Regions from separate parts of the Streptosporangium sp. NPDC049046 genome, predicted to be linked through region 1. Evidence: riboswitches for the same ligand, from Rfam matches in the RefSeq annotation. Region 1 holds a riboswitch; each other region holds the start of a gene.
The links. A riboswitch is a leader RNA that binds a small molecule or an ion and turns the genes downstream of it on or off. The one in region 1 is predicted to bind cyclic di-AMP.
Positions count from the first base shown of each region.

Region 2: linked by a shared signal. The riboswitch ahead of AB0B96_RS18470 (hypothetical protein) and the one ahead of AB0B96_RS16585 (C40 family peptidase) in region 1 are both predicted to bind cyclic di-AMP.
Region 3: linked by a shared signal. The riboswitch ahead of AB0B96_RS17360 (hypothetical protein) and the one ahead of AB0B96_RS16585 (C40 family peptidase) in region 1 are both predicted to bind cyclic di-AMP.
Region 4: linked by a shared signal. The riboswitch ahead of AB0B96_RS06980 (CHAP domain-containing protein) and the one ahead of AB0B96_RS16585 (C40 family peptidase) in region 1 are both predicted to bind cyclic di-AMP.

Region 1 covers NZ_JBEZEZ010000010.1:187,358-194,532, reverse strand. Annotated here, with positions in the region: gene cimA (citramalate synthase) at 1-439, opposite strand, end outside; gene AB0B96_RS16605 (O-methyltransferase) at 730-1,383, shown strand; gene AB0B96_RS16600 (Uma2 family endonuclease) at 1,486-2,076, shown strand; gene AB0B96_RS16595 (branched-chain amino acid aminotransferase) at 2,342-3,436, opposite strand; gene AB0B96_RS16590 (3-isopropylmalate dehydrogenase) at 3,611-4,657, opposite strand; cyclic di-AMP (ydaO/yuaA leader) riboswitch at 4,813-5,031, shown strand; gene AB0B96_RS16585 (C40 family peptidase) at 5,019-5,627, shown strand; gene serA (phosphoglycerate dehydrogenase) at 6,234-7,175, opposite strand, start outside.
Region 2 covers NZ_JBEZEZ010000011.1:260,893-268,067, forward strand. Annotated here, with positions in the region: gene AB0B96_RS18460 (hypothetical protein) at 358-876, opposite strand; gene AB0B96_RS18465 (hypothetical protein) at 1,401-1,658, shown strand; gene AB0B96_RS18470 (hypothetical protein) at 2,227-3,201, opposite strand; cyclic di-AMP (ydaO/yuaA leader) riboswitch at 3,205-3,341, opposite strand; gene galT (galactose-1-phosphate uridylyltransferase) at 3,414-4,493, opposite strand; gene AB0B96_RS18480 (DeoR/GlpR family DNA-binding transcription regulator) at 4,490-5,290, opposite strand; gene AB0B96_RS18485 (metal-dependent phosphohydrolase) at 5,375-5,971, opposite strand; gene AB0B96_RS18490 (hypothetical protein) at 6,170-6,301, shown strand; gene AB0B96_RS18495 (TIGR03086 family metal-binding protein) at 6,320-6,889, opposite strand; gene AB0B96_RS18500 (choice-of-anchor I family protein) at 7,101-7,175, shown strand, end outside.
Region 3 covers NZ_JBEZEZ010000011.1:26,160-33,334, reverse strand. Annotated here, with positions in the region: gene AB0B96_RS17390 (class II aldolase/adducin family protein) at 1-75, shown strand, start outside; gene AB0B96_RS17385 (DUF4032 domain-containing protein) at 139-1,350, shown strand; gene AB0B96_RS17380 (roadblock/LC7 domain-containing protein) at 1,437-1,883, shown strand; gene AB0B96_RS17375 (hypothetical protein) at 1,888-2,781, shown strand; gene AB0B96_RS17370 (roadblock/LC7 domain-containing protein) at 2,840-3,220, shown strand; gene AB0B96_RS17365 (hypothetical protein) at 3,233-3,604, shown strand; gene AB0B96_RS17360 (hypothetical protein) at 3,788-4,603, opposite strand; cyclic di-AMP (ydaO/yuaA leader) riboswitch at 4,854-5,003, opposite strand; gene AB0B96_RS17355 (DUF4253 domain-containing protein) at 5,373-6,119, opposite strand; gene AB0B96_RS17350 (hypothetical protein) at 6,468-6,785, opposite strand; gene AB0B96_RS17345 (antibiotic biosynthesis monooxygenase family protein) at 7,075-7,175, shown strand, end outside.
Region 4 covers NZ_JBEZEZ010000004.1:127,881-135,055, reverse strand. Annotated here, with positions in the region: gene AB0B96_RS07000 (GH1 family beta-glucosidase) at 1-566, opposite strand, end outside; gene AB0B96_RS06995 (carbohydrate ABC transporter permease) at 602-1,426, opposite strand; gene AB0B96_RS06990 (sugar ABC transporter permease) at 1,501-2,478, opposite strand; gene AB0B96_RS06985 (extracellular solute-binding protein) at 2,562-3,911, opposite strand; gene AB0B96_RS06980 (CHAP domain-containing protein) at 4,342-5,037, opposite strand; cyclic di-AMP (ydaO/yuaA leader) riboswitch at 5,056-5,194, opposite strand; gene AB0B96_RS06975 (hypothetical protein) at 5,923-6,963, shown strand; gene AB0B96_RS06970 (DUF6716 putative glycosyltransferase) at 7,055-7,175, shown strand, end outside.

The sequences.
Region 1 (7,175 bases):
CGTCGAGGAAGACCCTCTGGCCCTCCGCACGAAGGTGGGAGACCGTGTCGCGGATCATCGCGAGGTTCTCCTGAAGGGTCGTGCGGAGGGCCAGCTCCACGTGCCGGTCGTGACTCTTGGCGACAAGGGTTACGACCGGCGCGCCGGATTCGCGCAGCGCGGCCACCAATGGGTCGTCGGCTGCCTTCACACCTGCCCGGCGGGTCGCGCCGAACGCGGCGAGCTGCGCGTGCTTCAGGTCGAGCTCTGTTTGAGCGCGCCTGAAGAATTCCGTGTCCTTGGGGTTGGCTCCCGGCCAGCCTCCCTCGATGAAGCCGACGCCCAGACCGTCCAGGTGACGCGCGATGGCCAGTTTGTCGGCCACCGTGAGGTTGAGCCCTTCCTGCTGGGCACCGTCACGAAGAGTGGTGTCGTACACGTGGAAACGATCGTCGGCCATGTCAATCTCCTTCGCGGGTTCGATGATTCGCCGCGCGCTCGTTCGGCTTCTGGAAACAAAAATGACCCCTCACGGACGTGAGAGGTCTGCGCGCCGGCGGTGTCCCTTTTCAGCCGGCGCGCCTGCCGATAATGAGCAGAGCGTAGAACATGATGCTTCGGAGTCTGCCACACGCCGACACCATCTGACACATTGATCTCAGGATCCGAGACCTACGGCGTGCCCGAACGGCCCGGGACACGGCCTGGAATCACCCCCGTCGCCGTCCGGCACCGGCGAGAATGGGCCCCATGAAGGCGACTTACCTCGACCCCACCGTGGGGCAGTATCTGCTCGCGCACACCAGCCAGCCCGACGACGTCCTCGACGCCCTCGCCGTCGAGACCCGCGAGCTGACCGGCGACAACGCGTCCATGCAGATCTCCCCCGACCAGGGGCGTTTCCTTACCATGATCGCCCAGCTCTGCGGCGCCAGGAACGCGGTGGAGGTGGGCACCTTCACCGGCTACTCCTCCATCTGCCTCGCCAGAGGGCTCGCTCCCGGCGGCGGGCTCACCTGCTTCGACGTGAGCGAGGAGTGGACGGCGGTCGCCCGGAGTCACTGGGAGAAGGCACAGGTCGCCGACCGCATCGAGCTGAGGATCGGGCCCGCGGCCGAGCGGCTGCGCGAGCTTCCCGAACACCCGGCCGTCGACCTGGCGTTCATCGACGCCGACAAGGTCAACTATCCCGTCTACTACGAGATCCTCATGTCGCGCCTGGCCCCCGGCGGGGTGATCCTCGTCGACAACACCCTGTGGAGCGGGCACGTCGCCGACCCCACCAGGGACGACGAGACCGTGCGGCACATCCGCGAGTTCAACGACATGGTGAGCGCCGACGAGCGGGTCACCTCGATCATGCTTCCCATCGCCGACGGCCTCACCATGATTCGAAAGCACTGACGAAAACTTTCCCGAACCGTGGGCGGAGGAAAACTCTTCCGATTACCTTAAGTGATGTGACAAACACGTTGCGCCCACCCGCGCGGAGGGAAGGATGACCTCATGGCCAAGACCCTGGAACGCCGCGAGGCGAAGCTCGTGTCCACCAACCATCAGGAGCTCGAAGCGCACTACCAGAGGACCTGCGACCAGTGGCCCGACCGTAAGGTCGAGATCATCAACGGCCGGATCGTGGTGAGGGAGTTGCCCACACTCAACCACGCCAAGAGCATCCTGCAGTTGTTGATCCAGCTCATCCCGTTCGCCACGGAACAGGGCTGGCATCCCGTATACGACGTCAAGCTCTTCCTGGGCGTCCAGAAAGATCGTTATCGGCCCGATCTCCTTGTCCTGCCGAAGTCTCCCCGCATGTGGGACGAGGAGAACGTCTATGCGGAGGAGACGCTGCTCGTCGTGGAGGTGGTCTCCCCCAGTAGTCGGAGCGACGACCACGTCACCAAACCGGAAAACTGCGCGATCGCCGGGGTTCCGCTCTATCTGGTGATCGACGCCACCCAGAATCTCGCCCGGCTCCTCAGCCATCCCGGGGAGAGGGGCTACCAGCGGCAACACCAGGTGACCCTTGGAGAGCCCCTTGAGCTCCCCGCTCCCTGGAACCTCACGATCGACACCGGCAAGCTGACCGAAGGGTAGGCCCACTCGGCGGGAGGCCCGGCCGGGGCGGGAGGCCGGAGCCCCCGCCGAGCGGGGATCCCCGGACGCCTCGACCGGGCCTCTCCCGCACGGGATCGGCCCTGCACTCCGCGCGCGACCTCGATCAACCTGAAGTGATCACTCGTCGCACCGGATCGGACACGGCCGCTGACCCGCGACGACACGACGCGTGTGGAAAACGGGGGCAACGGATCGTGTGGACCCAGCCATACGCTCCGTCGCCCTCGACGGCGGTGGAAGGCGGTCAGCAGATCTTGTGGACCCAGCTGTGCGGGTCGGGACGGGTCCCGTACTGGATCCCCACGAGCTCCTCGCGGATCTTCGAGGTGACGGGCCCCTGGGTGCCGTCGCCGATCGTCCAGGCGCGGTCGGCGCCCTTGACCGAGCCGACCGGGGTGACGACCGCGGCGGTGCCGCAGGCGAAGACCTCGGTGAGCTCGCCCGTCTCGCAGCCCTGCTGCCACTCCTCGACCGACAGGCGCCCCTCCTCGGCCTGGAGGCCGAGGTCGGAGGCGAGGGAGAGGATCGAGTCACGGGTGATGCCGGGCAGGAGGGTGCCGGTGAGCGCCGGGGTGAGCAGGCGGTCTCCGTAGACGAAGAACAGGTTCATCCCGCCCATCTCCTCGACGTAGCGGTGCTCGCCCGCATCCAGCCAGACCACCTGGTCACAGCCCTGCTCGACGGCCTGGCGCTGGGCGACGAAGGCCGCCGCGTAGTTGCCGCCGCACTTGGCGAAGCCGGTGCCGCCGGGGGCCGCGCGGGTGTACTCGGTGGAGAGCCAGACCGTCACGGCCTGCCCGCCTCCGAAGTAGGCCGCCGCCGGAGAGGCGATGACCATGTACTTGTAGCTCCTGGACGGGTAGTTGACACCGAGCGCCGGCTGCGTGGCGATCATGAAGGGGCGCAGATAGAGGCTGTGCCCCGGCGTGGTCGGGACCCACTCGCGGTCGGTCTGGACGAGCAGCTCCAGCGACTCGACGAACGTCTCCTCGGGCAGTTCGGGCATGGCCATCCGCAGCGCGGAGCTGTTGAAGCGGGCGGCGTTCGCCTCCGGCCGGAAGGTCACGATCGCGCCGTTCTCCTGGCGGTAGGCCTTGAGCCCTTCGAAAAGCTCCTGCGCGTAGTGGAAGACCGACGTCGCGGGGTCGAGGCTGAGCGGGCCGTACGGCATGAGCCTGGCGTCGTGCCAGCCCTCCCCCTCGGTGTAGTCGATCGAGATCATGTGGTCGGTGAAGACCTGACCGAACCCGGGGCTCGCCATTACCTGCTCGCGCTCTGCCGCGGTGCGAGCGTGGTCGGAGAGCTGCACGTCGAAGCTGAGCTTCTGAGCGGTGGTCATCGCACGGATCCTTCTCTTGAGGTCTGGCTTACCCTTGGGGTCCATTCTGCGTCGGACCGGGTAACGGGAAACTACTCCATCCATGCCGAAAACCGGCAGTGCTGGAGAAACAAAAACGCGCCTGGCGGCTCAGGTGAGCCGCCAGGCGCGTCGGGGTCGAGGGAGGCGGCTTCCTCAGCCGGCTACTCGGGCGGTGATGTCGTCGCCGATCTCGTGGGTGGTCCGGCCGGCCCGGCCGGCCGTCCGCTCGACCAGGTCGTCGGCGACGGCCTGCTCGACCCTGGTGGCCTCGGCGGTCATGCCGAGGTGGTCGAGGAGCATGGCGACCGACAGGATCGTGGCGGTCGGGTCGGCCTTGCCCTGGCCCGCGATGTCGGGGGCGCTGCCGTGAACCGGCTCGAACATGCTCGGCGCGGTGCGGTCGGGGTTGACGTTGCCGCTCGCCGCCAGGCCGATGCCGCCGGCGATCGCCGCGCCGATGTCGGTGAGGATGTCACCGAAGAGGTTGTCGGTGACGATCACGTCGAAGCGCTCCGGCTGGCTGACGAAGAACATCGAGGCCGCGTCGACGTGGCAGTAGTCGGTCTGGACCTCGGGGTATTCCAGGCCGACGCGGTCGAAGGTGCGGGCCCAGAGGTCGCCGGCGTAGGTGAGCACGTTGGTCTTGTGGACCAGCGTCAGCTTTTTGCGGGGGCGGCCGAGCGCCTTGTCGAAGGCGTAACGCACGACGCGCTCGACGCCGTAGGCGGTGTTCAGCGACTCCTGGGTGGCGATCTCGTGCGCCGTGCCCCTGCGCATGACGCCACCCGCTCCGGCGTACGGCCCCTCGGTGCCCTCACGGACGACGATCATGTCGATGTCCTCGGGGCGGGACCTGCCCAGCGGCGTCTCGACGCCGGGAAAGAGCTTGACCGGGCGCAGGTTCACGTAGTGGTCGAGCTGAAAGCGGAGCTTGAGGAGCAGGTCGCGCTCCAGGATGCCCGGGGGCACGCTGGGGTCGCCGACCGCGCCGAGCAGGATCGCGTCGTATCCGCGCAGTTCGTCGAGGACCGGGTCCGGCAGGGTCTCGCCGGTTTCGTGGTAGCGCTTGGCGCCGAGGTCGTAGGTGGTGGTCTCCACCTTCGTGCCGACCGCTTCGAGGACCTTCAGCCCTTCGGCGACGACCTCGACTCCGATTCCGTCCCCGGGGATGACCGCCAGGCGAATGTTACGCGAATCCATGCAGGCACCTTACCGGTCCGTCTCGGCGATTGAACACCGGTCTCATTCTGCGGACGTGTTCGCACGACAGACCCTCTGATCGTTTTGTCCTTTTTTGCTCCCTATTGACCGTTTCGGGAGGTTTCGTTATGGTCCTCCCATTCACATCACCGCCTAATCCGTACGGGCCATCCCCTTACCGGGCCCGCACGGAGCCGGGGAACCACTCTTTACGGGATCTACCGCACCCCCGGGAACACCGCTCCTCCCCCGGAGCGCGTCCCCGGTCGTCATCAGGCGGATCCCTTGGGGCGAATCAGCGCGTTCTCGCGTCGTAGGGCGACCTCCAGGCCCGAGCCCGACAGCTCACCCGGCCGGCCTTATGGAAGGAATCATCCTGTCCGGCACAGTTCTCCCCCGCGTCCTGTCCATCTCCGCCTCCCTGATCCTCGCCGGCGCCGCGGTGTGCGCGACCTCGACCGCCGCGCTGGCCGCCTCCCCGCCCCCCGCCCCCGGGCCAGCGGCGCTCAAAACCCCCACGCTGAAGGAAACACTGAAGGCCATGGCCGTCAGGCCCGCCTGGCAGAAGGCCGTGCAGTGGGCCATGTCCAAGCGCGGAACGCCCTACGTCTGGGGCGGCACCGGCAACGGCGGCTTCGACTGCTCCGGCCTGATGCTCCGCGCCTACGGCGCCGCCGGGATCAAACTTCCCCGCGTCACCTACGACCAGTACGCCGCCTTCTCCAAGAAGATCGCCTGGAAGGATCTCAGGCCCGGTGACCTGGCCTTCTTCAGCGGTCTCGGCCATGTCGGCATGATCACAAAGCCCGGCTACATGGTTCACGCCCCGCAGAGCGGCGACGTCGTCAAGGAGGAGAAACTCAGCTCCTGGCGCCGCGCCTCCTTCGTCGGCGCGGTCCGCCCCGACCCGCAGGGGGTCCAGCTCGCCAAGCGGGTCGAGCTCGCGACCGAAGTCGTGCCCGGCGGATGAGACACGCCGGCGGATCGCCGCCGGGAGGCCGTGGAGGCCCCGGTGACGGCGAGAACGGGTTCAGCGGGTGGGGGCACCACCGTTGTCCCTGCGGTCCAGAGCGGTCTGGAGCGCGTCGGTGGCCTCGTCCTCTGTCTCCTCGGGACGGTTCCAGGGATACATGTCGTACATGGCGAATCTCGTCTCGGTCGCACGCGAGCAAGGAAGGTGGTCAAGTCTCCGGTCGGGACTCCGACCAGGCCTGATGTCGAGGGTCCGGATCACGGACCGGCGACGGGGGCTTGGAGCCGGCAAGCGCCACGACACCGCGGCGAGTCGCCGGCCTGCCCCTGTCAGGCCTCGCCGCGGCAGGTAGGAATTACGAGAACCTGGCGCATTTCATTCCAGGTTACCTGCCCACGGAAACGCCGTCTCGCCCGGCGTACACACTTCTCATATGCTGAGACGAGATGTGGCCGCCGCCCCGATCATCGGGGCGGCGGCCACATCGGTGGACCACGGTCGTGTTTCCCGTACGTCCCCCGATCGGTCCTGGGTGATCGCATGTCGTCCTGGATCGGGAAGGGCCACCGACCCGCGACGACGCGGCACGCGCGGGAAACGGGGCTAGTCGGCCAGGTCGGCCGAGCGGCCGCTGTCGGCGCCGATCTCCGCGCCGATCTGGTCGATCACCTCTGCCGGGATCGCGGTGTCGACGGTGAGGGCGATCAGCGCCTTGCCGCCCTTGGCGTCCCGGGCCACCTGCATCGAGGCGATGTTGATCGAGTGGTCGCCGAGGATACGGCCGACCACGCCGACGATGCCGGGACGGTCGGTGTAGGTGAAGAACGACAGGTGGTCGGTGGGCTCGATCTCCATCTGGTAGCCGTTGACCTCGACGATCTTCGTGATCTGCCTCGGCCCGGACAGGGTGCCGGAGACCGAGACCGTGCGGCCGTCGGCGAGGACGCCGCGGACCGTCACGACGTTGCGCCAGTCGGGGCTCTCGGAGCTGGTGACCAGCTCGACCGACACCCCCCGGTCCTTGGCCAGCAGCGGGGCGTTGACGTAGGTGACCGAGTCCTCGACCACGTCGGTGAAGACGCCCTTGAGCGCGGCCAGCTCCAGCACGCGGACGTCGTGGGAGGCGATCTCACCGCGCACCTCGACGTCGAGCTTGGTGGCGACCTCGCCCGCGAGGGCGGTGAACACCCGGCCGAGCTTCTCGGCGAGCGGCAGGCCCGGCTTGACGTCCTCGGCGACGGCACCGCCCTGGACGTTGACCGCGTCCGGCACGAACTCCCCGGCGAGGGCGAGCTTCACGCTGCGCGCGACCTGGGTGCCCGCCTTCTCCTGGGCCTCGTGGGTGGAGGCGCCCAGGTGCGGGGTGACGACGACCTGGTCGAGCTCGAAGAGCGGGCTGTCGGTGACCGGCTCCTTGGGGAACACGTCGATGCCGGCGCCGGCGACGCGGCCCTCCTTGATCGCGGAGTAGAGGGCGTTCTCGTCGATGATGCCGCCCCGGGCGACGTTGATGAGGCGCACGTTCGGCTTGACCGCGTGGAGCTC
Region 2 (7,175 bases), on a different contig from region 1:
CCGGCCCGCCACATCAACTATCCGCTGCACCTGGCGGATGCACTGGAGCATCCGGCAAGCCTTCAGGGCGTGACCGACGCGCACACCGAAGGCAGGCCGTTCGATAAGGAGCCTCCAAGGTCCGCAGCGTCATCAGGTGAGGACGCTGCACCCGTTCAGCCAAGCAAAGCCGGGTGGCCAGGCGCATGAGGAGCAGCAGGTCGTCGCGTTCTGGACGACCGGCTCGACGCCGGCCGCGGGCGGGCCGCTGATCGAGCCGGCCGGGAGCACCGGAGGGCCGGCGCTCTCCGGTGCTCTGACCATGCTGCTCCCGATCGCGGCTCTCGCCGTACTCGGAAAAGGTCGGGCTGAGGAGGCTCAGCGCTTCGCGAGGTTGTACTGGATGGTGTACTGCCGCGCTCCGCAGCAGCCAGGGTGGCTCGGGTTGGGAGTCCGGATCCAGAGCTGCCCGAAGTTGCTGCCGCCGCGCACTTTGACCGTTCTCATGACCGAATACGCCTTGGAGCCGCCGTCGCAGATTTTGCCGTATCTACCCCGCTGGGCCTCCCAGTTGTTCGCGTTCGCGAAGTAAAGGTCCGGAAAGATGCACCCGCCCTTGGGGAAGCCGTTCTCGCGGATCACGATGGACCGCAGCTGCGCGGACTTGGAGGACTTGTAGGCCCAGGTGGTGGTCACCTTGATCGGGTAATTCCGGCCACGGTGGTCCTTGATCGCGACATAGGTGATCACGGACTGGACCGGCTTGACTCGCTTGACGTAGCTGATTTTTTGGTTGGGTGCGGCGTGTGCGGCGGGTGCCACGAGCAGCCCGGCTCCGAGGGCGGCGGTGAGAGCCACTCCGATCGTGGGAAGCCGGAATCGCGTAAGGGGTCGCACTGGTTCTCCTTCACCATGCAAGGCGTTTCTGGACAAACGATCATCTGACCGGTCGGCAGGTACTTTCGAGAAGCGTGGTCAGGCCGAAGGGTGAGCGTCGAGCCGGGTGAAGATGGAGCCGGCTGGCTGCGCGGGCGCTGAGCACGTGGCCCTCGCACATCCGCATTTCGGCGCTGCCCCGATAACGACGTCAGCCGAAACGCCGAGAACGGACACGACGCCTGCGATCCTCTTCTGCTTGCTGGTCGCTACAATTCCCTTCCCTTCAAGCGTTTTTCGAGTTTTGCGCCGACCGAAATCTATACGACCTTGGTATATTCAGAGAATATGGTCGGCATACGGGCGCTGGATCCTGCCGGGTCCTGCGCGCCAGGTGATGACGGTGCGGACATGGTCGGGCCCGTGCCTGGATCGACCAGTGGAACCTGATCTCGGCTGAACCCGCGCCCGGTCCTGCAACAGGCTCAAGCGGGCCACTGCGAGCCGGCGACCTGGAAGGTGACCGATCGTTTCTTTCCGAACCCGTGACGGTCGTGCCTCCCGACGTCAAGATGGTTCGGATCAAGACCCATGCTCACACCGGCACCGGATTTCATGAAAGCTCCAACACGTATGCGTTCCGACACCCGGCAGACGTGCGGGCGGTGGGCTACTTCAGGAACCACGCTCGGACGAGGGTAACGCTAATCAAGATCAAAGCGTTCTATACGAATGGCTTCGACGGGAATGCGCTGATCGCCCCGGCCATCAATAACAGCAAAGGCTCTTTCCGTAAGGATTGAATAACCAATGGTTATGCGCCTCGATGATGAGGTGATCTCAGAGAAATAATTCGGGCAGTTGCGGATATCCGGTACGCCGCCCGTGGCGTTTCGGGCCTTTCGGGAGAACTCGCCGAAGGCCGGAGAGAAAGACGCGGAGCCTCCGGTGGATGAGTTCTCATCACAAGAAGCCGCAGCGGTGCGGCTTTGGACGAGGGAAGGTTCGCCTGCCGCAAGTGCCTGGGCCCGGGACCGATGGATCCGGCGAGGGCGTCGTCCGGCTCGGGAACCGCTGGGTGACCGGGTGGTGCCGGATGCGAAAAGCCGGCCTCCAATCTGTCTTCGTTGGTCGCCCCCCTGCCGCGCCGGGTGACCTACGGGCGCAACCGGGCCACCTCCCATCCGTCACTCGATCAACTGGTCGGACTCAGGACCTGCTCGTCCAGGGGAACCCGTCCTGCGCGTCCGTGCAGGACTCCGCCGCCCTACGCTCTATCGCGCGCCAACCGAAGATCATGAAGCGGGAAGTCCGCGAAGCGTCCTGAGAGGACCTTGCGACAAGATCACCGCAGGGCAGAAGTCTGGTGGTTCAGTACATCGAGATGTGCGGATGGTCGAAGTGGTTGGCCGTGATGCCGCCTCGGTTCGACATGAACCTCCAGCCGGAGCCGTGGTTGATGCGCTGGCGCCAGATCACGTACTTCACGCCGAGCTTGGCCTTGTTCTTGATGGCCCAGGCGGCGATCTCGTCGCCGAGCGCGAGGTTGGCGGCCGTGGGCATCGCGCCACCGGCGCTCATCATGAAGTCGCAGGCGCGGCCCAGAGGATGCTCGCCGCCGTCGTTGACGGCCCGGTAGCAGCCGACCGAGTACGGCAGGTTGAAGCGCCTCATGACGGCGTCGCGCATGATCCGGGTGCGGTCGGTGATGTTGTCGGGGCCGGTGGGCAGTTGCGGCGCCCAGCTGCCGTCGGCGCGACGGCCGGAACCGGTGGGGGCGAGCCGGTCGAGCTTGTTCTTCATGTCGCGGATCAGCTTCTCGGCCTTCTCTCGCTGCGCCTGCACCTCCTTGGCCTCGTCGCCGATCTCGTCGGTGAGCCTGGCGGCCGTCTCGGCCGCCCGCTTCCTGCGGTCGATGCTGTTGACGAAGCCCTCCAGGTGGGCGGCCTGCTGGGCGGTGAGCTGCTCCATCACCGCGGCGGCGCCCATGTCGCCGGAGAACATCAGCGCGGGCAGCCCTCCGCCGCTGCTCTGGTAGCGCAACTGGACGATGGAGTCGACCTCCCGCTTGGCCTCGACGTAGGTCTTCTCGGCCTTTTCCAGGTTCTGCTTGGCGACGATCTCGGCCTTCTGCGCCATCTTGAGCGACTCGCGGGTGGCCGCGTAGGTCTCGATCAGCTTGTCGACCTGCTTGCCGAGCTTGGCCAGCTCGGCGCGGAGCTTGGCCTCGGTGGGCTTGGGGTCCGCGCTTCCGGCGGTGGGGGCGCCGATGGTGAACACGACGATCGAGCTCAGGCAGAGGGCCAGAGACGCACGCCGACGGAACGTGGGGGACGGGGCCGCCACGCACTCTCCTCTCCTTACGCCTACCGGGTTAGCTGACGGGTTCGGGCTGGAGGAAGCCCTTCCACCGAAGTGGTTTCACCCCAGGTGCGGTGGTTCCCCGGCTCCCGGGCAAGGTGCCCGGGATTAGGCAAATCAGCGTTTACAGCCGATGTGGGAAGGATAGTAGTGGTAAACAGCAGGTCATGCGACCTCAAGACGAGACCAAGCGGTAATCAGTTCGTGACAACAGAGCGCAGCAGTTGTGCTGTCGCCTCGGGCGACACGTCGTTCACGAAGGCGCCCATCGCCGACTCCGACCCGGCGAGGTATTTCAGCTTGTCCGGCGCGCGGCGGATGCTGAACAGCTCCATGTGCGCGTACGACAGATCGCGGCCGGTGGAGACCGGTGCCTGGTGCCAGGCCGCGACGTACGGCATGGGCACGCCGAAGATCCCGTCGAGGCGGCGGAGCACGTCGGTGTAGAGGGGGCCGAACGCCGCGCGTTCCCCGGCGTCCAGCGCGACCAGGTCGGGGACCCTGCGGTGCGGGTAGAGGTGGACCTCCACGGGCCAGCGCGCCGCGGCGGGGACGAAGGCCGTCCAGTGCTCGTTCGAGCCCACCACCCGGATCTCGGCCGCACGCTCCGCGGCCAGGACGTCGGCGAACAGGTTGCCGCCCGTCCGCTCCCTGTGGCGCTCGGCCGCCCCGAGGGTGAGCCTGGTGCGCGGGGTCACGTAGGGGTACGCGTAGATCTGGCCGTGCGGGTGGGCCAGGGTGATGCCGATCTCCGCCCCCCGGTTCTCGAAGCAGAAGACCTGCTCCACGCCGGGCGTCGCCGACAGCTCCGCCGTACGGTCGACCCAGGCCTCCATGACCAGTTCGACCCGCTCGGGGGAGAGCCGCGAGAACGCGGAGTCGTGCTCGGAGGTGAAGCAGACCACCTCGCACCTGCCGACCCCCGGACGGACCTCGCTCAACCCTCCGATCGGCCGGTGGTCGCCCGGCTGGGCGGAGAACGAGGGGAACCGGTTCTCGAAGACCACCACCTCGTAGTCGGAGGAGGGGACCTCGGTGAGATTGCCCGGAGTCGAGGGACAGAGCGGGCACTCGTTGGCGGGGGGAAGGAAGGTGCGGCCCTGGCGGTGCCCGGCCACCGCGATCCACTCCTCGGTGAGCGGGTCGTAGCGCAGCTCGGAGGCGGCGGGACGGGGCGGCAGGTCGCGCCGGTCGGGTGCCGTGCGGTCGGCGTCGTCGCGCCGGTCGAAGTAGAAAAGCTCCCGGCCGTCGGCCAGGTGGGTGATCGTACGCTTCATCGGCCGGCGATCTCGCTCTCGCGCTGGGGGTCGGTGATGATCATCTCGCCCACCGAGGCGGCGAGCTCCTCGCGGGCCTTCTCGGTCATGCCGGAGTCGGTGACCACGATGTGGGCCTCGGCCAGCTCGGCGATCGTGCTGATGCCGACCGTGCCCCACTTGGTGTGGTCGGCGAGCACCACCAGGCGGTGCGCGGAGGCGACCAGTTCGCGGTTGGTCTCGGCCTCGAGCAGGTTGGGGGTGGTGAACCCGGCGCGGGTGCTCATACCGTGCACGCCGAGGAAGAGGGTGTCGACGTGCAGGCCGCGGATCGCCGAGACCGCGACCGGACCGACCAGCGCGTCGGAGGGGGTGCGGACCCCGCCGGTCAGCACGACCGTCTGGTCGGCCCTGGGGGAGCGGTGGAAGACGTCGGCGACCCGGATCGAGTTGGTGATCACGGTCAGCTCGGGCACGTCGACGAGGTGGTGGGCGAGCGTCCAGGTCGTGGTGCCCGCGGAGAGCGCGACGGCGGTGGCCGGCCGGACGAGCCGGGCGGCGTGCCGGGCGATCGTCTCCTTCTCCGCCTGCTGGCGCACCGACTTGGCGGCGAAACCCGGCTCTTCGGTCGAGCCGGGCCCGGCGGCGGTGGCGCCACCGTGGACCTTCTCCACCAGGCCGCGCTCGGAGAGCACCTCGAGGTCGCGCCGGATCGTCATGTCGGACACGCCAAGCTCCCGGACGAGATCGGCGACCCTGACCCCGCCGCTGCCGCGCACCCTTTCCAGGATCGCCTGCTGTCGCTGCTGGGCGAGCATCGCCTCACTCCCCTTAATCCATCAGATTCCACCAAAATACCACGACCAGGTGGGGGAGGTTGTTGGATTGTGCTGGCCGGCCGCTCACAGTCGATCAAGCTCCGCCGCGATGTTCGCCCTCGCCGCCCCCTCCAGATCGGCGACGTGGAAGATCACCGGAAGATCGAGCAGCGAGCGCAGCACCGCGGCCCTTCCTGCCCTGAACACGTCGTCGGGGACGAAGCCGTACTCCTCGCGCACGGCCGCCGCGTAGGCGGCGTAGACGTCGGGGGAGGAGCCCAGGATCGCCAGGTCCGCGTCGGACAGCACGGCCCCGTCCGCGTCGCCGGACGCGGGTGCGTGCGTGACGGTCATCCTGACCAGCCGGGCGACCGTCGCCACATCCTCCGCGGGCACCCCCAGCTCCGGCAGCGCGCGCTCGGCCAGCCTCGCGCTCCGCTCCTCGTTGTCCGCGCGCCGCGGGTCGTAGACGGCGTCGTGGAACCAGGCCGCCATCCGTACCAGGTCCGGGCGCCCCGCGTGGTCGGCGAGGGCGTCGACATGGGTGAGCACCGCCTCCAGATGGGCGGTCGTGTGATACCTGCGGTGCGGCTCGTCGTACCGGGTGATCAGTTCGCGGCCGAGGGGGTCGGCCCCCGCGCCGGCGAGGGATCGCCAGCGGGCCATCAGCTTCTCGCTCATGTGACGGAGCCTAGAGTCCGGTGACGGAGCCGGTAGTCCGGCCTGACGGGTGAGGAGCCCGGTCACGCGTCCATCCAACGGGTGGGGAACGTCAAGACGGGGGAAACGCCGGGGAAATACGGTCCGCCGGAGCCGGACGGATCGCCGTCCAGGCCTTGTGCGACGGACATTCCAGGAGGAATGTGAAGGTCTGGGCGAGTGAGATCGAGTCCCGTACGGATCCGGAGGAACCTCGGCGAAGGGGTGGTCGGCATGGGCAGACGAGCACGCAAGGCCAGGGCGCGCAAGAAGCGCAGGGCCAACCACGGCCGGCGGCCGGCGGCGGGCTGACGGCACGCGCTCCGATGGTCAGGCGCGGCGGCCCCAGGAGGCGAGCAGCAGGGTCTGCGGGTCGGTGCCCGAGTGAGGCTGCGGGTGCTCCCCGGTGGCCGCGGCCTGCCGGTAGCCGGGCTCGGCGTCGCTGAACCAGGTGGCGCAGGCCTCGACCAACTCGGGATCGAGACGCTCGTCGGCACCGATGGCGCGGGCCAGGTCCCACGTGTGGATGAGCGCGTCGGCGAACAGTTCGGTGATGTACTCCCGGCCGGACACGTCGCCGAACGGCAGGTGGACGAGGCGGCCGAGGGCGTGAACGCCTGTCGCCGCCTGGATGGCGGGTACGGCCGAGGTGTCGAAGGCCTTGATGGGATCGTCGCCCAGCAGGTCTCCGTCGAAGGCGTCGCCGACGTCCGCGGAGGTCCCCCCGGCCAGCAGCACGGGAGCCCACAGGTTCTCGCCGACCACGTGGTTGACGAGAGCACGCACGTCCCAGTCGACGCACGGGGTCGGGTTCTCCCACTGCTCGGGGCCGATCCGGTGGACAAGAGCGCCGAAGTCGTCCAGTGCGCGGTGGTAAGCCTCGGGTACGTCGATGGTCATCATGCCCCTCCCGATGCCCTCCCGGGTCTCCTCCCGGCTCTCATCTTGACCGTAACCCCTGAACAGCCAGTAGTCATCGCGTCAACGGACATGACCGGCATGCCCGAGGTGCCCAAGGAATTCCGTAGGGTGCACACCTGACCGGGGGACTTCATTCCACGGTCAGATCGACGTCAGCAGTAAGTCACGATATTTTGCGAAACTTCATCTCATGCGCACCATGACTTTCACCAGGGCGACCGCCGCGGCGGTCACCGGCCTGCTCCTCCTGCCCCTCTCCGCGGTT
Region 3 (7,175 bases), on a different contig from region 1:
CTCACCGAGGAGCAGCTCGCCTCGGTGGTCCGGCGCGCCCTCGACCCGCCCACCTTTCCCCGCCGCGAGGACTGAGCGCGGCGCGACCACCTGCCCGTCCTGCACACCGCCGGACCACCCATCGCGAGGACTGACCCCATGCCCCTGCAGCTCACCGGCGCGCCGAGCGATCCGGACCTCATCCGCCTGCCCTGGGACGTCCCGCTGGAGCAGTGGCCCGAGCACCGCCTGGTCTCCCTGCCCCGGGGCATCTCCCGGCACGTGGTGCGCTTCGCCCGCCTGTCGGGCAAGGTGTACGCGATCAAGGAGATCAGCGAGTACTACGCCAAGCGCGAGTATCGCCTGCTGTGGGACCTGAGCCGGATGGACACCCCGTCCGTCGAGCCGGTCGCCGTGGTCACCGGGCGGACCGGCGCGGACGGCGAGCCGCTCGACTCCGCGCTCATCACCCAGCACCTGCAGTTCTCGCTGCCCTACCGCGCGGTCATGTCGGGGACGGTCCGCCCGGAGACGCTCAACCGGCTGCTCGACGCCCTCGCCGTGCTGCTCGTACGACTGCACCTCAGCGGCTTCTACTGGGGCGACTGCTCGCTGTCGAACGTCCTGTTCCGCCGGGACGCGGGCTCCTTCGCCGCCTATCTGGTCGACGCCGAGACGGGCGAGCTGCACCCCATGATCAGCGAGGGGCAGCGGCTGTACGACATCGAGGTGGCGCACACCAACATCTTCGGCGAGATGCTCGACCTGGAGGCGGGCGGGCTGCTGCACTCCTCCATCGACCCCGAGCAGGTCGCCGACTCGGTCTGCCGCCGCTACCACCGTCTGTGGGGCGAACTCACCTCCGACGAGATCATCGAGGAGGTCGACTGGCACATGATCGACCAGCGGATCCGCCGGCTGAACTCCCTGGGGTTCGACGTCGCGGAGATGATGGTCCGCCGCAAGGCGGGCACCGGGCGGCTCATCGTCCGGCCCAAGGTCGTGGACGCCGGGCACCACCAGCGCAGGCTGCTGCGGCTCACCGGCCTGGACGTGGAGGAGAACCAGGCCAGACGCCTCCTCAACGACCTCGACTCCTTCCGCGTGTCACACGGCCTTCGCCACGAGGACGAGGCGATCGTGGCCCACCGCTGGCTCGCCGAGGTCTTCCAGCCCACGGTGCTGGCCGTCCCCCTCCAGATGCGGGGCAAGCTGGAGCCCGCGCAGTTCTTCCACGAGGTGCTCGACCACCGCTGGTACATGTCGGAGGAGGCCGGGACCGATGTCGGCCTGCCCGCCGCGGTGAATTCCTATGTGAAGAACATTCTCATTTTCAAGCCGGACGAAAAGGCACTCATCGCCGAGGACTAAAGGGTTGATTTCCATCCGGGGTGCATAACTTCCCCTCGGGGTGGTGAATCCTCCCCCTTCTCCCATCAAACCCCTAGCCGGAGAGAGTGGTTTCCGAGGCTTTTCCCTACGCTGACCGGGCGACGTTCGAAGTCGTCGGCAAGGGAGAGCACGTGCTCGGAATCGAAGACTGCCTCACCGAGGTAATGGCCATCCCCGGGGCCCTGGACGCGATCCTCATCGATCAGACCAGCGGAACCGCGGTGGCCGCCGGCGGTGCGAGCCGCCATGCCGACGTGGAGAGGTCGGCCGCGGGGCTGAGCGAGACCCTGCGCGCGACGCTCGACGGGCTCGCCGTCACCGTGCCCGGCGGCACGGTCCGGATCAACGACATGATCGTGACCACGGACGGCGGACACCATTTACTGAAGCCGCTGGAAACGCCGTTCGACGGCCCGCTCGTCATTTACGTCAGGCTCGATCCGGAACGCTCGAACCTGGCACTGGCCCGCCACCGCCTCCAGGCCCTTTCCGGCCGTCTGATATCCACGTGAGCCCATGCCCAGCGTCGAGAACATCCTCAGCGGGCTCGCCGGCGACCACGCCACCGGATCCCTGCGACTCGGCAAGGCGGGGGTCGTCTACCTCACCGACGGCCGGGTGACCTACGCCGAGAGCGCGTCCGCCCCTCGGCTGGAGGACCTGCTGGGTGCCCGCTGCGGCATATCCGCCCACGCCGTACGGCAGATCAGGCAGGCCACCACCCGCCGGCGACCGGACCCCGCGCTCCCTCCCGGGCCGCAGGAGTCGCGGGAGCCCCAGCCGACGGGGGGCGAGCGGCTGATCGCCCAGGGCCTGCTCACCAGGGGTGAGCTGGAGTTCTGCGTGCTCAGCACGGTGCTCGACGCCGCGTACTTCCTGCTGCGGGCCACCGGGCACCGGCCCAGGTTCCGGCGGGGGGAGCTGCACTGGCTCGGACCGCAGTGGTACTTCGACGCGACCGGCCTGCTCCGGGAGTGCGAGCGGAGGAAGGCGCAGTTGGAACAGATCTGGCCGTCCGCGGAGCTGGACACGCTCCCGGTCGTCCCGGTGGAGCGCATCGGCGCCCACCGGGTGGTGCTGAGCGCGCTCCAGTGGGAGGTGCTCGTCGGCGCCGACTCCGTCGCGACCCCGGCCGAGCTGGCGCGCAAACTGGGCCGTCCCGCGTACTCGGTGCTGCTCGCCGTACGACAGCTCGCCTCCTCCGGGCTGCTCCGCGTCCCGGAGCCCGGTCCGGCCGAGGCCCCCGCCGTGCCGGACCCGCTGCCCAGGCGGACGAAGGGCGCCACGGAGATCCCGGCGGCCGGGACGGGCTCCGTGGAGACGTCGGAGTGGATCCCCAGGGCGAACGGGGACCCGGCCGACGTCAACCTGCTCATCCGGCTCAGGAACGCATTGGAGGCAATGACTTGAGCCCGGTCACATGCCGATAAGGCTACGGACGCTGAAGTTGATCGGAAGGAGGATGCCGGTGGAACTGCGCGAGGAGATACGCCGTGAGATGGCGATGCTGCGAGAACGCGTACCCGATGTGGACGGGAGCATCGCGTGCAGTGTCGACGGCCTGACGATAGCCAGCGACCTGAGAAACGACATCGAGCAGACGGGCGCGCTCTCCTCCGCGGTGCTCGCCCTGAGCCGCCGGATGACGGGCATCGCCGGCAAGGGCGCCTTCGAGGAGACGCTCATCTCCGGAACCAACGGCTACGCGGCGTTCTACGCCGCCGGACCCAAGATCGTTCTCACAGTCCTGGCACGCCCGGGGACCAATCTCGGACTGCTCAGGCTGGAGGGCCGCAGAACGGCGGATCGACTCGCCGCCGTCAGCTCACGCACATCGATATCCCAGTGATCGGAGACAGTAATGGGCAACATGGACATCTCGCTCAAGGAGATGATGGCGATCGACGGTGCCATCGGCGCGGTCGTCGTCGACTACAACAGCGGGATGGCGCTCGGCGCGCTCGGCGGGTCCAAGGACCTCGACCTCCAGGTCGCGGCCGCGGGTAACACCGAGGTCGTCAGGGCGAAGATGCGGACCATGGAGTCGCTCGGCATCAAGGACGGCATCGAGGACATCCTCATCACGCTCGGCACGCAGTATCACGTGATCCGCCCTATCGCGGGCCGGAGCGGTAAAGGGCTGTTCCTCTACCTGGCCCTCGACCGGAACCGGGCCAACCTCGCGCTCGCCCGGCACAACCTGCGTGGCATCGAGGAGAAGCTCGAAGTCTGATCCTTTGGTGCGGCCCGCGTCCCGGCAGGCGCGGGCCGCACCGGAACCCTCCACGCCTCTCGGGGGCGGTTCTTCCCGGCGTCCGTGCCGCCGGGGACGGTGACGAGGTCGGCTCTTCCCTGCCGCTACCCCCTCGGGGACGGTGACGGGGGCCGGTTCTTCCCGGCCGCCACACCGTAGGGGTCAGTTCTTCTCTGCGGCCACGCCGTCGGGAACGTACTCGGAGACGTGCTCGACCATGACCTTGGGCTTGCCGAGCCAGGGTCGCGCCTCGGCGCTCACCAGCTGGGTCTGCAGGCCGATGCCCAGCTTCCTCGCCATCGCGAAGACGGTCGTCGGCGGCTGGGCCGGGCTGGTGTCCCTGCGGTTCCACGCGCCGGTGGAGAACGCGACCGGGTGGTTCTTGATCCCCGTGCCGCCGCCCCACTTGGTGACGACGTACTGGATGTCGATGTGGCCCATGCCACCGTTGCCGTCCACGCCGAGCGTGCCGGCGTTGAACGTGCCGCCGGTCAGGTCGGCGAAGGTCTTGGCGTCGATGTCGATCATGATGCCCTGGTTGGAGGGGTTACCCGGGCCGCGGTCGCCGACGAAGAACTTCGCCTTCTTGCCCTTGTAGAGGATGTATCCCTCGGTGAACAGGGGCCAGCTCGGGCTGGCGATCATGCCCTTCTGCATCGGCTTGCCGCTGGCGGGAAGTCCGGTGTCACCGGCCCGGCCAGAGGAGTCGTCCCAGAAGTAGGAGGCCGTGGTCGCGCCCTGGAGCAGAACGGCCTCGGTACCGGCGGGCGCGCCGGCCGCCGGGTCGTTCGCGAGGCGGGTGGCGGCGGGGGCCGCGGAGGCGGGGAGCGCCAGGGCGACACCGCCGGAGACGAGGAGGCTCGCGGCGGTGAGGGCCGCGGCGAGGCCGCGCCCGAAGGAGGTGTTCCTGTACGGGGATCGCTCGCCCGGACAGAGCGTGTTCAGGTCGTTCTTGTGCATACCAAAGGAGGGGTGCATGGAGAAATGGCTCTTTCGCGAGGGAACGGGGCGGCCAGGTGCGAACACCGAAGGGGTGCACTGGCGGGGACGCGCTCATCGGAAAAGGTGGCGTAGCCGGATCAGCCGATCGCTACGCGGAGCACGGTCCTGAAGGTGCCACGGTCAGGCGCGGCGGCGAGGTCGAGGGGACGGGGGGCGGCGTTGAAGTTCAGGTGGTCGGTGCCGACAGGGGGTCCACCGACGTGGTGACGCGGTGATCCATGAGGGGATCTCCTCTCCATCTCGTCTACCGGGTTAGCTGACGGGTTCGGGCGGTGGAGTTGCCCTACCGCCGCGCGTTCGCGGCGGATTCACCCCGGAAAATTGGTTCCCCGGCTCCGGAGCCCTGCGGGCCCTCGGGATTCGACGTCGGCCGGCCGCCTCCTCTTGTGAAGGGCAGGTCGCCAACCGATAACAGTGGACACTACCCACCAAACCGGACAAAGCAAAGCAAACACCATGAAAAACCCAGAAGATCTACCTACAAGCTTCAAGGAAGCCCCATCGATTGCCCCGCCAGGTCGACACCCGCCCTACCAGCGAGAACGCCTCTCCCATCCCGGCAACCGCCGCGAGAACCCCCACCCCGGACGGGGTCTCCCCACCGGCGGCCGACAGTCCGTCTCGTGGGACAGAGGTCCTTCCCCAAGACCCACACAGGGCCTCCTCACCGGGGGGCAGCCCATCGCGGACCCCTCACCGAGACCCGCACGGGATCTCCCCCACCCCGCGGGTCATCCCCGTCCGGTCAGTCCCACCAGAACGACCAGGCGTTCCTGCCCTTGATCTGCTCGGCGTAGTCGATGAGGGTCCCCGCCCCCTGGATGATGCTGTCGGGGCAGAACGTCCAGTGTTCCGCCGCGACGTGCAGGGCGTGCTCGGAGGTCGTCGGAGGCGCGGCGACGCTGAGGTCGAGAGTGTTGAAACCCATCCCGACCACCCGCACCCCGAACCTCTCCTCCCAGCTCCGTACGACGGCCGCGAGCGGGACCATCCACTCGTTGTGGTTCAGGGCGCCCTGCCAGCCCATCACGGCCAGGGCGTCGGCCCCGCGCTCCACCGCGACGAGCCCGAGCGGGGTCCTGCGCTCGGCCACCAGCCCGGCGTACCAGTCGGCGACCACACCGGGATCGGCGGCGAGCCTTCCCGCCGGCGCCGGGCCCGGACACTCGGGACCGTAGGGATCGAGGATTTCGAGCTGGTCCAGGGTCGCCCTCTCGATCCAGTCGGACCACACCTCGGCCATGAACGCGGCGGCGTTGTAGTTGTCGATCTGCGCGGCGGTGTCGGGGGCGATCTGACCCGCCGACCAGGGCTGGACGGAGTCCTCCAGCAGGACCGGCCACAGGCCCGACTGCTCGTGCTGAGCCCTCAACCGGGCCCAGTACTCGCCGGAGACCGTCACCTCACTCAGCCAGAACGCCGGACGGCGACGGACCGCGAGCTGAGCGTAACCGGGGTCGGGCCACACCACGTCCCCCGGCGGCAACTCCACCGAGAGCCTCCTGCCCCTGCCTCCCCCGTCCCCCTCGCCTTCGTGGGCTCCTTCTCCCCCATCGGCGAACAACTGGCCCAGAACTGGCGGGAGTCTCTCACGCTCGCAATCGCTCATCTCTACCGATCCGATCCTGACCACGGATCAATTTTGGCCTGTCAACCACCCCGAGGGACAGTTCTGCCCTGGTCCAGGCAAAAATTATCGGTACAGAGGGGAACGAAGCCGAGCGGGTGCCACCCCTCCACGCCCGACGAATGCTCAACGAGGCCGTTCGGGGCCGCACGTCACGTCCGCGAGGGCGCCGTGAGTCTCGGGGGTAATGGACAGGCCCGCGAAGCCGGAGAGCTAGGGCTCGAAGAGCACCAGAGGGTGGCGCCGCGTCATCTCCAGGACCACGCGGCACACCTCCCCCGCCCGTGGGAAGACCGCGTTCATCAGCACGAAGTCCTCCCCCACGGTGAGCGGCTCGGACCACGGTGAGGCGCCGTAGTTCTCGACGGTCAGGTCGGGGAAGAGCGCCGTCAACTCCTCGTAGAAGGCCGCCACCTCCGGGCGCGGCTCACCGGGCGCGGCTCCGCTCTCGTCCCAGGCGAGATATCGAAGAAGGGCCTCCCGCGCGGTGATCGGTCCGGCCGCGAACCAGACTCCGAGATCAAAGCTCACACCATGTCCTCGTCGTCCTCGTCGTCCTCGTCGTCGCCTGCCCAGCCGTCGAATCCTACGTGCCCGGCGGACACCTGATATGCGCGAACCGTACGGAAAGATCGACGCCCGAGACGCGCGACCGGCGCGGAAGGATCGACGTCTGGAATGCGCGACCGGCGCGGAAGACGGACACCTTTATATACGCGGCTGACGAGGAGGGGGCGCGGTGGGCCAGGACAACGCGAAAAGGGGGCACGCGTGTCCATGAGCGAGGCTAAATGTCGGTGGCGGGCCGTACCCTGCCATCGTGATCATTATCTCCGGCTGGATCCGTGTCGACCCCGATGCCCGTGACGACTACCTCAAGGGATGCGTAAGCGTGATCGAGCAGGCCCGCGCCGCGTCCGG
Region 4 (7,175 bases), on a different contig from region 1:
GCGTACACCGCCTTTTCCGGCTCACGCCGCCCGGGGGCGTGCTCTCCCGAGGCGTACCCGAGGTACGCCGAGCACCAGGGCTCGTTGACCGTGCTCCAGTTGCGGACCCGGTCGCTCAGCGCGTCGTGCACGGCCATCGCGTAGTCGGCGAAGCGCTTCGACGTGTCCCGTGCCGGCCAGCCGCCCGCGTCTTCCAGGGGCTGGGGCAGGTCCCAGTGGTAGAGCGTCACCCACGGGTCGACGCCCCGGGAGAGGAGCTCGTCGACCAGACGGCTGTAGAAGTCGATGCCCGCGGGGTTGACGGCCCCGCGCCCCTCGGGCTGGATCCGGGGCCAGGAGACGGAGAACCGATACGCGCTGAGGCCGAGTTCGGCCATCATCCGCACGTCGTCCCGGTAGCGGTTGTAATGGTCGATGGCGATGTCGGCGTGCTCGCCGTTCACCACCTTTCCCGGCTGCTTGACGAAGGTGTCCCAGATGGAGCGGCCTCGGCCGCCCTCCGAGACAGCGCCCTCGATCTGGTAGGCGGAGGTGGCCGCACCCCAGACGAAGTTCGTCGGAAACATTAGATCCGGGCTCTTGATCCGCGTCTCTTGCGTGGTCACGCCTTGACCGCACCTTCCATGAGTCCGCCGACGATCTGGCGGCCGAACGCGATGAAAACGATGAACAGCGGCAGGACCGATGCCGCGGTGCCGGTGAACAGCATCACGTAGTCGGTTCCGTGGGCCTGGTTGAGCGCCGCGATCGAGGTCTGGACCACCGGGTTGTCCGGGTTCAGCACGATCAACGGCCACATGAACTCGTTCCAGGTCTGCATGAAGACCAGGAGCGTGAGCACCGCCATTCCCGGCCGGAGCGCCGGGAGGATGACGTTGAGATAGATGCGCATGGTGGAGGCGCCGTCGACACGGGCCGCCTCGACCAGTTCGTCCGGCACCGCCTGGGTGGCGTACTGGGTCATCATGAAGACCCCGAAGCCGTTGACCAGGAAGGGCAGGATCACCGCCTTCAGCTGACCGGTCCAGCCGAGCGTGACCATGAGCTCGTACAGTGGCACGACGCCCATCTGCTGGAGCGGGACCATCATCGTCACCAGGATCAGGCCCAGCAGGATCTTGCTGCCCCTGAAGCGCAGCTTCGCGAAGGCGAAGCCGGCGAGGGTGGAGATCAGCACGACCGAGACCGTCACGGTGACCGAGACGATGGCCGAGTTGATCAGGCCGGTCATGAAGTAGGCGTCCTCGGTGGACAGCAGTCGCGCGATGTTCTCACCGAGGTGGCCGCCGGGGAACAGCGGCGGGGGTACGTCGATGGCCTCCTCGTTGGTCCGGGTGGCCATGATGAACATGTAGTAGATGGGGAACGCCGACAGCACGAGGGCGAAGGCCAGGACGACCTTCGTCAGCGGGCCCGCGTCCCAGATGCGGTTTCGCGCGGCCGACTGGCCCGAGGGGCGTCGGGAGTGCTGCGCGGGGGGCCGCCGGAGCTGGGTGGCCGTCACTTGGAACCCCCGATACGGCGGGTGAAGGAGTAGTTGATGAGTGTCCCGATGAGGATCAGTGCGAACAGCAGCCACGAGGCCGCGGCGGCGTAGCCGAAGTCGAAGTCGCGGAACGCCTCCTTGACGATGAACATCGCCACGGTCTGGTACTGGCCGGTGGCGCCACCGCTCATCGTCGGGTTGCCGTCGAACATGACCGGCTCGGTGAACAGCGTCAGGCCGCCGATGGTGGAGATGAAGACGACGAAGATGATCGTCGGGCGGAGCATCGGGATGGTGATCTGCCAGAACTGCCGCCTGGGCGTGGCGCCGTCGATGGCGGCGGCCTCGTAGAGGTCCTTGGGGATGGTCTGCATGGCGGCGAGCAGGATGATCGAGTTGTAGCCGGTCCAGCGCCAGTCGATCATCGTGGAGATCGCGATCCACGCGGACCACTTCTCGTTCTGCCAGTTGATCGCGTCGACCCCGAAGAAGCTCAGGAACCAGTTGATCATGCCGTAGTCGCGCCCGTAGAGCTGGGTGAAGACGACGGCGACGGCGACGACGGAGGTGATCAGCGGCAGCAGTACGCCGAGGCGGAAGAAGAGCCGTCCCCGGATGCGCTTGTTGAGCGCGTTGGCCAGCAGGAGGGCCAGGACGAGCTGCGGGATCGTCGACATGACGAACATGCCGAGGGTGTTGATCACCGCGTTCCAGAAGGCCTCGTCGGTGATCAGCTCGATGTAGTTGTCGAGGCCGACGAGAGTCTTGTCTCCGGCGAGCTCCCAGTCGTGCAGGGAGACCCAGAGGGTGTAGCCGAGGGGGAAGACGCCGAAGACGGCGAAAAGCAGGAAGTACGGGGATACGAGGAAGTAGGGGGTCGCCCGGAGGTCGAAGCGAGACCACCCACCGCCCTGCTTCGGTCCGCGGCGCCCGCCGGACCGGCGGGGGCCGGGCCGTGGCGGCGCGGCCGGGGAGTCGACGTGCAGTGTCATCGGTCAGAGCCTTTCAGCGGGGGCAGGCGACCGGCCCGGCTGCGGGATCGCCACAGCCGGGCCGATGCGGGGCGGTACGGGGATCAGCCCGCTGCCTTGACGCCGGCCTCAAGGAACTTGGTCCAGGCCTGGTCGTAGGGGACCGAACCCTGGTCCATGCCCTCGAGGACCTTCTCCACCGCGGTCTTGACCTGGGCGTGCTTCTCGCCGAGGAAGACGGGCAGCAGGTCCTTGACCGAGGCACCGAAGATCTGGCCGGTCGGCGCGTCGTTGAAGAACGGGTTCTTCAGGTCGGCGACCGCCGGGTCCTGCTGGGCGGGGATGGAGCTCGGGAAGGCCGCGGCCTCCTGGAAGGCCATGACGTGGCCCTCCTTGCCGGTGAGGTAGTTCAGAACCTCGGCGGCCTCCTTGGGGTGCTTGCTCTGCTTGGGAACCGCGAGGTAGGAGCCACCCCAGTTGCCCGCGCCGCCGGGCACGGCCGCGACGTCCCACTTGCCCTTGTTGTCGTCACCGGCCGCACCGGAGACCACGCCGAGCATCCAGGCAGGGCAGCCCATGGTCGCGAAGGCGCCCTTCTTGATCGCGGCGTTCCACGGCGGGGTGAACGAGGCGAGCTTGGCGGTCAGACCGGCCTCGCTGAAGTCCTTCACCGTGTCGAAGGAGGTCTTGATGGCCGGGTTGCTCTCGATGATGAGCTGGTTGTTCTTGTCGAAGTAGGCGACGTTGCCGTTCTTCGGCGCCTCCTGCGACAGGATCACGTTGTAGAGCGTGTTCGGGCCGTCGAGGAACTTGGGATCGGTCTTGCCGGGGTTGGCGGCCTTGAACTTCTCACCGATCGCCTTGAAGGCGTTCCAGTCCGGCCAGAGCTTGCCGACCTCCTCGCGGTCGGTGGGCAGGCCCGCCTTCTCGAACAGGTCCTTGCGGTAGCACATGGTCATGCCACCGATGTCGGTGCCCAGGGCGAAGAGCTTGTTGTCGGCGTTGATGCCGTTGTCCCACTTCGCTGCGGGGAAGTCGGCCTTACGGCTGTCCAGCCCGTACTCGGCGAGGTCGGTGAAGAACTGCGGGCGGGCCTTCATGAGACCCATCGCGCCCTCGTCCAGGGCGATGATGTCGGCCGCGCCGCTGCCCGCCTGCAGGCGCTGGAGCAGTTGCGGAAGATAGACGTCCTCGAAACGGTCGGTCAGGTTCTGGTACTTGACCTGGATGTTCGGGTTCGCCGCGTTCCACGTCTCCACGGCCTTGTCGTAGCCGAAGTTCTCACCGCCACCGAAGGTGTGCACGGTGATGGTTACCGGCTCGGCCGGGGCGGAGGAACCGCCCTCCGCGGCGGGTGCCGCCGGCTCGCTGGAGCTACATGACGTGATGGCCAGGGCGGTGGCCGCCATGACCGCGACGGCGGCGAGCTTGCCGTGTCGCTTGTTGTTCAACATTCCGGACCCCTCTCAGGTGGTCGCCCGAACTTCATTGGGAGGCGACATCGCGGACCGGTCCCCGACAAACGCGGTCGTCGCGACGAGATCGTTCCTCAATGTGCTTTTGGGAGCGCTCCCACGAAGAGTGGACGATGGGCAACCAGGACGTCAATATGCCGAAACTCAACCGTTACATCCAGCCGCTTTAGGTGGGACTTTTGGTGTGAAAAGTCGACATACCTCCCACAAGGGTGATTGGGAGCGCTCCCATCTCACGGGCATACCAGTTGGGGCATTTCGTGGCCGTGCGGGGCTCGCGGAGGGGAGAGAGAGGGGCGGGCGGGGTGGAATATGGAATATCGTCAGGGGCACCGCTCGAACGAGCGGTGCCCCTGGGAGTGTGATGACCGGTCCGCGTTCACCGGCGGGGGGCCGGGGCGGCCGGAGGTCAGTCCGAGTAGACCGGGTAGCCGTAACCGACGACCTGGGAGACGGGCCTGACGCGCTCCTCGACGGCGCCGTTGCCGGTGTTGCCCTCGATCGTGGTGATCGTGCCGTTCCCGTTGTCCTTCTTCACGAAGCCGACGTGGTCGATGCCCTCGATGCTCTTGCCGCCGGCCCAGTCGAAGTAGACGACGGCGCCGGGAGTGGGGGCGGTGCCCCAGTGTCCGTTGTTCTTGAACCACTTGGCGTGGGCGACGGTGTAGGCGTCCCAGCCCATCGTGGGGCGGATGCCGGCCGTCTCGCCGACCCAGGAGACGAACATCGCGCACCAGGGGGCGTTGGCGTACTCGTACACGCTCTTGCCGCCGTCGCGGGCCATGGTCTCCTTGGCGCGAGGGCTCGAAACGTACCAGGACTGGAACTTGGTTCCACCACCCTGGGCGTTCTCGCGGACACCGATCTGCTTGGAAGCGATGTCCAGGATCTGTGCGGCGGAGACCTTGGGAAGGCCCTCGGCGATGACCTGCAGGGAGGTCTTCGCGGCCCCGGCGTCCTGCGCGCGGGTGTCGGCGGGCGGTGCGTTCACGACGCCGTGGCCGTCGGCCAGAGCCGCGCCGGTGGTGCCCGTCGCGAGGACGGCGCAGGCGCCCAGGACGGCGCAGACGGCGCGGGGGGTGGAGGTGAGGCGATGCTTGGTCATGCGGGGGTTCGACTCCTTGCTTCGCTTCCATACCGCCTACCGGGTTAGCTGACGGGTTCGGGCTGGGAAGTGCCCTACGACGCATGAGTGCGTTGATTCACCCCAGGAACGTGGTTCCCCGGTTCCGCAGACTTCGCGGATTCGGCGGCCGTGCTCACCGACGGCGGAAGGTTCCGCCGGGTGGAGCGCGGTCGGGCAATGTGACGGCAATGCACAGATCTGTATAGACCTAGACAATTGCCATGAACAGGACGAACGTACGACAACCCGGCAGACGATTACAAGTGGGACACATTGCTCTGACTTGGTAATACGTCCCAAATGAAGGGGTACGGCGGGGTGCCGCCTGGCGAGGGAGGGGGGAGTCGATCACGCCCCTCCGGCGCCGGGCGCACCTTCCTCCGGGGGTGGAGGGGCGTCCGGGATCCCCCGCGTTCACGGCGATCCGGGTTTTCCCGACCCGCCCGAGAGGTGTCGGCCAGGGTGTGCTACCGCGCGTGGGGAGCCCTTCCGCCGAAGATCATATAATCACCATTTTTTAGAACAAGTATTCGATGGTAAAAAGTATGCGGATGGTAGGAGTTCTCCCATGGAAGTGCCGGAGAGCGCACACGGGGCCCGGCGGCTCACGACCATGCCCGAGGAGGTTCTCGCGGCCTCCAGGTGATCGGGGTCCACGGCCGGCGCCTCCCCGCCCGGCCCGCGACGATGAATCGTCGTGGCCCCGCCGACGCCGGCCCGCCCGACGGACATCCGGTCGTATCCGATCTCGGACGGTGGCGGCGGAGAGGTAAAGACCAGAGAGATCATCTGCAATCTCGCGTGGTCGGTTGTTCACCCGCAGTTCCCTGCTCCTTAAGGCCACCGGGTTAGGTTGTGCCAGTCGTGAACGGGTCATCGCCCGGCGTGGAGGACGGTCGAGACCACGCGCGGGAGCAGGATTCGACCATCGCCTGGGTGGAGTCCCCGCTGCAGATGCTCTGCGCGGTGGAGGCCCACCATGCCGGGCTGCTCGGCGCCCGCAGCCATCTCGTCCCCCGGGCGAAACTCCGCCCGCTGGCCGTGACAGGCCGCGAACTCGGCCGCCTCACCCTGCCGAGAGGGCTTGAGCTCACCCCGGCGCGCCCGGACATGCCCCGGCCGCGCCGGGGGGAGACCTGGGCGGTGGGCGACGCCTTCTCCGGCAAGGTCCAGTTCCGCTGGCTCACCGCGTCCCCCGGCCGGATCGTGATCGTCGACGACGGGCTCGCCACCATCAGGCTCCTGGAACTGCTCACCGGCAGGACGGGAACGCCCCTGCTGAGGGCGAGGGGGAAGGCGGGGAGGCTCAGGACCGTCCTCGCCACGGCGGCCGGGCTCAGGCTGCGCGCCGCCGCCCGCGCGGGGCGGTTGTCGATCTTCACCGCGCTGCCGGTGCCCTCCGACCTGGCGAAGGCCGTACGTGCCAGGGGAGTCGAGCTGGTCACCCACGACTTCGCCTGGTTGCGGTCCCAGCCGCTGCGAAGGCCCCGCCCCGCCGAGCGCACCGTCGTCCTCGGCACCTCGCTGGTCCGCAACGGCCTGATCCACCGCGAACGCTACTTCGGCTGGCTGGCCGGGCTCGGATCGGCCGAGCCGGTGGCCTACTTCCCGCACCGCCGCGAGGACCCCGGCGACCTGGCCCGGGTCGGGGAGCAGCCGGGAATCACCGTCTACGACGGCGGGATCCCCGCCGAGATGACCCTGCGCGGCCTGGCCGCCGAGCAGCGGGTGCTGAGCCTGCCGTCCACCGCGGTCACCTCCCTGCGGGTCCTGCTCTCGGCCCGGGGGGTCGCCGTGGAGACGGTGGACGTTCCCGACGAGTGGTGGACGGCCGAGGCGGCGCCGTCACTGCGCTCCCACCTGTCGAGGTTCGCCCATCACGACACGGGAGTCACCGGGTCATGACCCGACGGCCGAGGCCGGGCGGGCTCGCCGCTCGCGCCACGCACACCGTGCCCGTACACGAAACCGGGGAATTCCCCGCCGGAGGTTTTCTTTGAAGGTCCTGGCCGTGGCCGACTCCGACTCCTACCTGAAGTGGGCGGCCTGCCTGCTGCGGGACCTGCCCGCAGGCTGTGAGTCGGAACTGGTGGTCGTCCGCACCCCCATCACCCCTT